Regions from separate parts of the Extibacter sp. GGCC_0201 genome, predicted to be linked through region 2. Evidence: predicted binding sites of a transcription regulator. Region 2 holds the regulator's gene; the other holds the start of a gene.
The links. Region 2 encodes Rex, which represses fermentation and respiration genes when NADH is low (regulators of the CRP and FNR family bind a similar motif). Its sites were predicted from a motif close to ATTGTTAANTANTTAACAAT; they were not measured.
Positions count from the first base shown of each region.

Region 1: HJV72_RS13435 (aminoglycoside phosphotransferase family protein) is a predicted target of Rex. The motif match lies at 2,268-2,287, and genes of this name have one in related genera.

Region 1 is NZ_JABFCH010000020.1:23,136-28,465, reverse strand. It holds gene HJV72_RS13445 (hypothetical protein) at 1-67, opposite strand, end outside; gene HJV72_RS13440 (coiled-coil domain-containing protein) at 183-1,280, shown strand; gene HJV72_RS13435 (aminoglycoside phosphotransferase family protein) at 1,390-2,145, opposite strand; gene adhE (bifunctional acetaldehyde-CoA/alcohol dehydrogenase) at 2,388-5,003, opposite strand; gene HJV72_RS13425 (ornithine cyclodeaminase family protein) at 5,294-5,330, opposite strand, start outside.
Region 2 is NZ_JABFCH010000019.1:285-5,614, reverse strand. It holds gene alr (alanine racemase) at 11-1,177, opposite strand; gene HJV72_RS12860 (NAD(P)H-hydrate dehydratase) at 1,178-2,677, opposite strand; gene HJV72_RS12855 (redox-sensing transcriptional repressor Rex) at 2,800-3,450, opposite strand; gene HJV72_RS12850 (ABC-F family ATP-binding cassette domain-containing protein) at 3,605-5,330, shown strand, end outside.

The sequences.
Region 1 (5,330 bases), on a different contig from region 2:
TAACCCACGGATACACCGCGTCTTTGATATTATCATACTTATAGTGTTCTTCCTCGTATTTTCTCATAAGGTCCTTTCCTCCACGTCCATACATTCTATGTACTATTTTAACAAAATTTGCTTTATAAAGCAATTTGTTGTATAATAGAAAAGCACTCGCTAAAAAGGGAAAGGAAATGTATATGAAGAGTACGAAAAAGAAACGTATATTGCGTGCTGCTATGTGTCTTACTTGCGCCGTAACAATTGCTTCTGTTAATACGTCGGTATATGCAGAACCTTCAACAAACGAGTTAGAAGGAAAGACTTCTGATCTGCAGGGGGAGCTCAATGACCTCAACAGTCAGCTGTCCGCTTTATGTGACGAACTGGATGCAACATCCTCTAAGATAGAGGAGCTGTCTGCCGCGGTCGAAAAGTCCAAGCTGGATGTAGCCGCCGCTAAGCTTAACGAGGATGCCCAGTATGATGCCATGAAGGACAGGATCAAGTTCATGTATGAAGGCGGCAGCGCCTCATTGCTTGAGATTCTTTTTTCATCCGAAAACATGGCTGATTTTCTAAACAAGGCAGAATTTGTAACTAATATAAGTACATACGACAGACAGATGTTGGACGAACTTCAAACAGCCCGTGCCGACATTGAGAAGAAACAGGGAACCTTAGAAACACAACAAGAAGAATTAGCGGGATTGCAAAGCGACCTGGAAGCAAAGCAGGAAGCATTAAATGCGAAGATATCTTCTACTTCAGGTGAATTATCCGAGTACAGTGCACAGCTGGAACGTGCGAAAGCCGCGGCGGCGGCAAGCAGAACCGCCCAGGATAATTCTGTTGCCGGCCCTACTACAGCGCCAGGCAAGACTGACAATGGTAATAATAACAATACGAACGGCAATAATGGAGGGACTGTCAACAACGGAGGTTCTATAGATGCCAATGTATCTGATACAGCGTTATTTGCCGCTATACTTGAGTGCGAGGCCGGTGGCAGCTACGATGGGATGCTGGCTGTTGCCACGGTTATCATGAATCGGGTAGCCAGCCCGAGTTATCCGAATACTATCAGCGGAGTCATCTACCAGTCAGGCCAGTTCGCGCCTACATGGGACGGCAGCCTGAACCGGGTTCTGGCGAGAGGGCCGTCACAATCAGCCTATTCAGCCGCCCAGGCGGCGCTTGGCGGAGCGAGGCATTCTGCAGTTCTTAACTGCTATTCGTTCAACGCTGCATGGACAGGCGCTTCAGGCGTCAACGTAGGCGGCAACGTCTTCTGGTAGACGCAAGGTCTGCCGCACATCCGGTATGAAAAAGTAATCCGGAGAAGAACTTACGTATTCTTCTCCGGATTTTTGTTATCTAATTACCCCTGTCGGAATGCTGCGGCTTTTATTGATAGTCCATTACATCTATCCATTTCATGAGGAATTCCTTTTCCAGTTCGTTATCCTTCGTAAGCTGAGCTGCTGCCACGATTGGAAGCCATTGCTGTACATACTGCCTTGCAGTGTCAGATTTCTTACAGAATATCTTCAGATACAGGTCCGCTGTCTCCTTGTTCTTCAACGCGAACAGCAGATACGTCATGGCTGCGTCCGCACTGGCATTGCCCTGCGTGGCATGTGCCCAGTCGACGATTGTCATCTTACCGTTCTTTCCTACAATCACGTTGCTCGGGTTGAAGTCCCCATGGCAGACTTTATCATGCTTCGGCATGCTGTCAAGCCTCGTCAGCAGATCATACCTCGTCGTGGCGTCCAGTTCCTTCAATCCGTTAATCTGCCGGGCCAGCTTATCATGAAGCTTGTTGAGCAGGGGGGACTTCCTGCCGTGCATCTGGAGCTGGAGGTCCACAAAATCTTCCATATACTTCTCCATATTATCTGCATCGACAGCCATCATCTCTTCCAGCGTCTTGCCATCTTTATATTCGATGACAAGAGACCACCTGCCGTCAATCTCCGTCACTTCCTTAACCTTCGGTATATCAAGACCCGCAGCCTCCACCCTTGCAGTATTCAGCGCCTCGTTGAACACGTCTGCCTTCGGATGCCCCGGATGAAAGACTTTGACAATGTCCTTTTCACATTTATACACCTTCTTATGTGGTCTCTCAACAATCAATACAGCATTTTCCATATTCATAACCCTGCCTCCTTTTAGTATATACAGCCGTTCATTTATTAGATACTGCCATTATACACCCCCAAGATTCATTTGGAAAGAGAATTTGATATATTTTTAACTTTTTATTTTCACTATATTTTATTGTTAATATTTTAACCATTCTCTAAAGGTACACGGTTGTCTTCATATAGGTACACCACAAAATGCAATTAGGGACGTAACAAAATTCAAAAAGGTTACGTCCCTAATTACAAATTATATTATTTACCGTAGAAGCATTTCAGGTATATTTCTTTGATTTCTTTCATGAGCGGATATCTCGGGTTAGCTCCTGTGCACTGGTCGTTGAAGGCCTGCTCTACCATGTCATCCAACGTATCTAAGAAGTATTTCTCGTCGATGCCGTAATCTTTGATCGTCTTTTTGATACCTATCTTTTCTTTCAGATCTTCCAGCTTAGCTATGAAGCTGTCGAGCACTTCCTGATCATCCTTGCCCTGGCAACCTGCGAAGCGTCCCAGTTCTGCGTATCTTGCAAGCGCATGTGGATACTCATACTGTGAGAATGTCCCCATCTTAGTCGGCACTTCTGCCGCATTATATCTGATAACCTCTGTGAGGACGACTGCATTGGCTACACCGTGCGGCAGATGATGGAACGCGCCCAGTTTGTGTGCCATGGAGTGGTTGAGCCCGAGGAACGCATTGGCGAATGCCATGCCTGCCATACAGGAGGCGTTAGCCATCATCTCACGCGCTTTCGGATCATTTGCCCCATTTTCGTATGCAGAAGGCAGATACTCAAATACATTCTTCACTGCTTTCATCGCAAGCCCGTCTGTATAGTCTGTAGCCATGATTGATACATATGCTTCTATCGCATGAGTCATGACATCGATGCCAGAAGCGCTTGTAAGTCCTTTTGGCTGTGTCATCATATTGTCTACATCGACGATAGCCATATTCGGAAGCAGCTCGTAATCAGCTATCGGCCATTTGACGCCTGTGTCTGCATCTGTGATGATTGCAAACGGCGTCACCTCGGAACCTGTTCCTGAAGAGGTCGGAATCGCCACAAAGTATGCCTTTTCACCCATTTTCGGGAAAGTGTACACCCTCTTGCGTATATCCATGAAGTCCATTGCCATGTCTTCAAAGTCAGCTTCCGGATGCTCGTACATCACCCACATGATCTTGGCTGCGTCCATGGCAGAACCTCCGCCAAGAGCGATAATCGTGTCAGGCTCAAACTGCTTCATCTGATCGGTACCCTTCTGTGCACACTGCAGCGTCGGGTCTGGCGCCACTTCATAGAAGCATGTATGCTGGATGCCCATCTCGTCTAACTTCTCTTCAATCGGGGCAACATAGCCGTTCTTATATAAGAAGGAATCCGTTACGATAAATGCTTTTTTCTTCTTCATAACTGTTCCAAGTTCATCAAGTGCTACAGGCATGCAGCCTTTCTTAAAGTATACCTTCTCAGGCGTTCTAAACCAAAGCATGTTTTCTCTCCTCTCAGCAACCGTCTTGATGTTAATCAAATGCTTTACTCCAACGTTTTCTGATACGGAGTTGCCTCCCCAGGAACCGCATCCAAGAGTCAGAGACGGAGCAAGCTTGAAGTTATATAAGTCACCGATTCCGCCATGGGATGAAGGTGTGTTGATAAGTATTCGGCATGTCTTCATAGCTGCCGCGTGTTTTGCAATCTTTTCCTGCTCCGCCGGATGTACGTACAGGGATGCCGTATGTCCGTATCCGCCGTCAGCTACGAGCTGCTCTGCCTTTGCAAGCGCTTCATCATATGTCTTCGCCCTGTACATTCCCAGTACCGGTGAGAGCTTTTCATGGGCAAATTCTTCTGAGATATCCACAGATTCGACTTCGCCTATCAGAATCTTCGTATCCTCCGGAACTTCAACACCGGCGAGCTTAGCAATCTCATAGGCAGACTTTCCGGGAATCTTGTTGTTGAGGGCGCCGTTTATAATAATCGTCTTACGCACCTTGTCGAGCTCCTCGCCCTTCTTCAGGAAATAGCACCCTCTATAGGCGAACTCTTTCTTCACCTCATCATATATGCTGTCAAGAACCGTAACGGTCTGTTCCGAAGCACATATCATACCATTGTCAAATGTCTTGGAATGGATAATAGAACTTACTGCCATCTTGATATCCGCCGTGTCATCTATTATAACAGGAGTATTGCCGGCACCCACGCCAAGCGCCGGTTTTCCGGAAGAGTAGGCCGCCTTTACCATGCCCGGGCCCCCTGTAGCAAGCGTAATATCTGCATCTTTCATAACCATATTCGTAAGTTCAAGAGACGGAACATCAATCCAGCCGATAATACCTTCCGGAGCACCTGCCTTTACTGCCGCGTCCAGCACGACCTTGGCCGCCGCAATTGTACAAGACTTGGCAGATGGATGAGGGCTGATGATGATTGCATTTCTCGTCTTCAGGCAGATAAGCGTCTTAAATATCGCCGTAGACGTAGGGTTCGTCGTCGGGATGACCGCTGCTACAAGGCCAATCGGTTCTGCAATCTTCTTGATTCCAAAAGCGGCATCTTCTTCGATTACCCCGCATGTCTTCGTGTTCTTATATGCATTATAGATATACTCTGCAGCATAATGGTTCTTGATGACCTTATCCTCCACGATACCGCGCCCTGTCTCTTCGACTGCCTGCTTGGCCAGCGGAATTCGCATCTTGTTGGCCGCAAGTGCTGCCTCATAGAATATCTTATCAACCTGTTCTTGTGTGTATGTAGCAAATACTTTCTGAGCATCTCTCATCGCTTTCATTTTAGCTTCGAGAGTCTCTACGCTGTCGACAACTGCTGGTATTGCTTCCTTTTTCTTCGCCATTTTTTATGTTCCTCCCGTAATAGTGTTTATCTTTCTTCAGGGCTTAGTATAGTACCTCGTTAAATATTTGTCAATACTTTTTTGATATTTTTTTAACAATATTTTTTGTAACCCCGTCGGCCAAAAAAAAGCTGCACGACCACAAGTGAAAGTATGTCGTGCCAGCGCCGGTCGCGACAGAAGAACCGAGTGTGGGCATATAAGCCCGGCTAAGCCATCCACCCGGTTCTCCGTACCATACGTATATTACATTGTAATCTTGACTATTGCGGCAGGACAGTTAACTGTTTCTACAGCTTCAATACCGTGCCCAGGTTCCTCTCCAGT
Region 2 (5,330 bases):
ATACCGGGAATTATGCGAAATAATCCATCTGTTCTACGATATCGCCATGACGGATGAATTCTCTTGGAATCCTCTTTCCAAGGTCACATACGAATTCATAGTTGAATCTTCCGGAAAGCCTGCTCAAGGCTTCTACCGGAAGCTTCTCATCACCGTCATTTCCTACCAGTGTCACTTTGTCTGCATACTTCACATCATCTATCTCCGTCACATCAACCATGAACTGGTCCATGCATATGCGGCCGAGAATAGGTGCCTTCTTCCCATGAATCAGGACATATCCCTTATTGGAGAGGCTTCTTGGATATCCGTCTCCATACCCTACCGGTATCGTTGCTATCCTAGTCTTCCTGTCTGTAATATATGTGCCGCCGTAGCTCACCGGGGTACCTGCCTCTACCCACTTCACGTGTGCCACATGGCTGATAAGCTCCATGGCCGGTTTCAGCGGGACATTTTCCTTGTGTACTTCCTCAGACGGATACAGGCCATAGGTAGAGATGCCGGCACGGACCAGATCCATGTTCGCCTCCGGCACATCGATGATTCCCGCACTGTTCGAACAGTGGTAATACTGGAATGTTACCCCTCTTTGTGCAAGGGTCTCTTTCATCCATACGTAGTTTTTAATCTGTTTTTCGGTAAAAGACTTATCTATCTCATCTGCTTTCGCAAAATGTGTGTACATTCCTTCCAAAGCCAGGTTCGGCATCTTGCTTATACGCTCGATTATTTCCGCCGTCTCTTCTTCAATCATAAATCCAAGTCTTGACATCCCTGTATCCAGCTTAATATGAATATATGCCTGTTTTCCCATTTTGACCGCAAGTTCAGATACCTCACGGGCCATTTCTTCCGTATACAATGTCATGCGGATGTCGTGTTTTATCATTTCCTCCCGTTGATCCGGAAAGATGCAGCCCAGTACGAGCAATGGCTTTTCAATTCCTGCGCGGCGCAGTACTAAAGCTTCGTCAAGCGTCGCGACCGCGAATCCCCACATATACTCTTTCGGAGAGAGCATTTTTGCTATCTGCACCGCTCCGTGTCCATAGCCGTCCGTCTTCACGACACCGAGCATCTTAACCCCTTCTCTGACATTTCGTCTCATCATCTCTATATTATATTCCACCGCATCCAGGTCTATCCTGGCACACACTCTGTTATATGCTTTCATCTATCTGTCCTCCTGTTCTTTCATTGCCCGGCCGGCATACTCGATCAGATCAGATGCCATGACGCTGTAGCATCCTTTATCCAGACATGCAAGTTCCCCTGCCCGGCCGTGCAGATACGTTCCAAGCTCCGCTGCTTCTCTGAGTCCCAGCCCCTGTGACAGCAGGCCTGCTATCACACCTGCGAGCACATCGCCGGAGCCTGCCTTCGCCATGGATGCATTGCCTGACAGGTTCACGTACGGCTGCCTGCCCGCCGACATGGTGACTGTCCGTGCGTCTTTCAGCACGCAGGTGACGCTGTACTCTTCTGCAAAGTCCCGCAGAATCTGCATTCTCTGTGATCTGAGCTCCGGGATGTCCTTCCCTGTCATACGGGACATTTCTTTCATATGCGGCGTAAAGATAAAGTTCTCATGGCGCAGCCGGTCAAGATATTTCTTGTGGTCTGCAATCAGATTCAGCCCGTCTGCATCTATCACGCATGGCACTTCTACATTTTCCATCACTGTCCTGAGTATCTTCCTCGACTTGTCACTCGTCCCGATTCCAGAACCTACGCTCACTACATCTGCCCGGTTCAGCAGCTTGAGCAGTTCGACTTCATCGTAAAAGTCATATGTCTTGATAACCGCTTCCGGCAGAAGCGTCTGCAGTATGACGCGGTTATCCTCCGACGTATATATCTGTACCAGTCCGGCTCCCACTGTATAGGCCGCCTTGGCGTTCAGGAAAGCGGCCCCGGACATGCCCTTGCTCCCTGCGATGATCAGCACCTTCCCATATGTCCCCTTGTTGGAATCGGCCCTGCGCTTAGGAAGGAGGCGCTTGTAATCGCTTTCTTCATATGTAAAGGCCGTACCGCTCTCTTTTTTGACCTCTGATGCATCTATACCGATATCTGCAGTCACTACTTGCCCCGCGTATTCCTTTCCCGGATATAATTCAAGTCCAAGCTTCCTCTCCTGGAACGTCACTGTAGCGTCGGCCCTAAAAGCCGTCCCCATGACAGAGCCGTTGTCCGCACACACGCCGGACGGAATGTCTACCGCCAGCCGGTATCCCTCTGAGCGGTTCATGGCTTCAACAAGTTCCCTGTACCTCCCTTCGAGAGTACGGTTTAGTCCGACGCCAAACAATGCGTCCACGATGATGCTGTACCGGCCTTCTGCATAATCTGTGGCAATCTCAGTTCCCGTCTGCCGCAGACGCTTTATCTGTTCCTTCGTCTCCCGGGAACACTGTCCTTCGTCCCCTGCGAGGACAGCTGTGACCGTATGCCCTTTTTCCGTAAGCATCCTTGCGATAGCAAAGCCGTCTCCTCCGTTATTGCCGGTTCCGCATACGACACATGCCTCCGACAGGTCCAACCTGCTGTCTTCCATGTAGGCCACGCATGCCGCCGCGGCACGTTCCATCAGATCTGATGGAGGAATCTGAAGCTGCTCAATCGTATATTGATCTGCGCGCTTCATCTGGGATGCATTCAGCAGATATTTCATACCTCTCACCTCCTGTTATTTTGCCGGTCTTTTCTAGCCTGCGAAAAGTTCCGGTATATAAAAGAACGTGTAAAGACAAGCCTGTTCTGCACATGCCCATCATTACACGTTTTTATACTTCTTTATTTTTTATCGCTATGTTCTTCGTTATAACGGCCTATGTTATAGGAGAGCCTCATAAGACTCTCGATAAGGTGAACATTTTCGACGATAATATGGTCCGGCAGGTTCAGATCCGTATGTGCAAAATTCCAGATTGCCCTTACCCCATTATCTACCAGGAGATTCGCGACTTCAATCGCCTTGTCTTTCGGGATGGTCAATACGGCAATCTCGACATTGTTATTCTGGACAAAATCTTTCAGCTCATCCATCATACGAATCGGCACGCCTCTGATTGATACTCCGTTTAACCTGGGATTCACATCAAAGATTCCTTTTAAGATAAAGCCCCGTTTTTCGAATGCAGCGTAATTCGCAAGCGCCTGTCCCAGATTACCGGCTCCGATGATGACGATATTGTGATTTTCTTCCAGGCCGAGAATCTTGCCGATTTCTGTATATAGATACTTTACATTATAGCCATATCCCTGTTGTCCGAACCCGCCAAAATTGTTGAGGTCCTGACGAATCTGGGATGCTGTAACTTTCATTCTCTTGCTCAAATCATTGGATGATATTCTTTCAACTCCGTTTTCCAGCAGTTCCCCCAAATATCTGTAATATCTTGGCAGCCTCCGAATCACTGCCTGAGAGATTTCTCTTTCTTCCACTAGCCCACTCACCTTCCTGTTACGTTCTAAAAAATATTATATAGAATTGTCACTTCAAAGTCAAACTTTTAGTTGTATTTTGTCCTATTTTCGATATAATGAATGTTAGCAGAGCCTGCTTTTAAAGCAATGCAGGACGATGCAGGAGGACGTTATGATACTAGCATGCCATGGAATGAATAAAGCATTTGGAGAAGATGTCATCGTAAAAGACGCTTCTTTTCATATAGAGGACTATGAAAAAGCCGCCCTCGTGGGACCGAACGGCGCAGGGAAATCCACCATACTGAAGATGATAGTGGGGGAACTTCCGGCGGATTCCGGGGACGTCATCCTCACGAAAGGCAGGACGATCGGCTATCTCGCGCAGCATCAGGATATGTCGGGCGGCAGCACTATCTACGAAGAAGTAAAGACAGCCAAGGCGGACGTCATAGAGACGGAACGCCAGATACGCGCGATAGAGCTGGAATTGAAGCATCTCGAAGGAGATGCTTTAAAAGCGCGCCTGGATACATATAACCGTCTCACCGCCGTCTTCGAGCGCGCCAACGGCTATGCCTACGAAAGCGAGATAACCGGGGTCCTCAAAGGGCTTGGATTTGACGAGACGGATTTTGCAAAAAAGGTCGACACACTATCCGGAGGGCAGAAAACGAGGGTTTCTCTTGGCAAGCTCCTGCTGACGAAGCCCGACATCCTTCTTCTGGATGAGCCTACCAATCATCTTGACCTCAATTCCATCGCGTGGCTGGAAACATATCTTTTAAACTACCAGGGTGCGGTACTCATCGTCTCCCATGACCGGTATTTCCTGAACAGGGTCGTCACGAAGGTCCTTGAGATTGAACTGGGGACGTTGTCCGTCTTCCTTGGCAATTACAGCCAGTATGCCGAAAAGAAGAAGATGATTCGTGACGCGAAGCTGAAAGAGTACCTGAACCAGCAGCAGGAAATCAAGCACCAGGAGGCGGTCATCGAGAAGCTGCGCTCTTTCAACCGGGAAAAATCCATCAAACGGGCAGAAAGCAGGGAAAAGATGCTTGCCAAGATGCAGCCGGCGGAAAAGCCTCAGGAGGCCGTCACAGAGATACATCTTTCCCTCGAGCCTTCCTGCGTGAGCGGAAATGACGTGCTGAGCGTTGAGCATCTGAGCAAATCTTTCCCTCCCCAGCACCTTTTTTCCGACATAAGCTTTGATATCAAGCGCGGGGAGCATGTCGCTGTCATAGGTGATAATGGTACAGGCAAGACGACGCTGCTTAAGATACTTAACAACGTAATTGGCGCGGACAGCGGAACCTTTACGCTTGGAACGAATGTACAGATTGGCTATTATGACCAGGAGCACCATGTGCTTCATATGGAGAAGACCATTTTTGCTGAGATCTCCGACGATTATCCGAAACTCACCAATACGCAGATACGCAATATGCTGGCAGCATTCCTGTTCACAGGTGACGACGTGTTCAAGCTGATCGGCGACCTGAGCGGCGGTGAGAGGGGGCGCGTATCGCTTGCCAAGCTCATGCTCTCGGAAGCGAATTTCCTCATCCTTGACGAGCCGACCAACCATCTGGACATCACTTCCAAGGAAATCCTGGAAAAGGCTCTGAACGATTACACCGGCACTGTGCTGTATGTGTCACACGACCGTTACTTCATCAACGAGACTGCCACCAGGATTCTGGATCTGGTCAACCAGACTTTCGTCAACTATATAGGCAATTATGATTATTATCTGGAGAAGAAAGAGGAACTGACCGCGGTATATGCAAGAACCGGGCAGTCGGATGATCCATCGGCAGCACCGGAAGAGGTGTCCGAATCTAAACTGAGCTGGCAGGAGCAGAAAGAAGCCCAGGCAAAAGAGCGCAAAC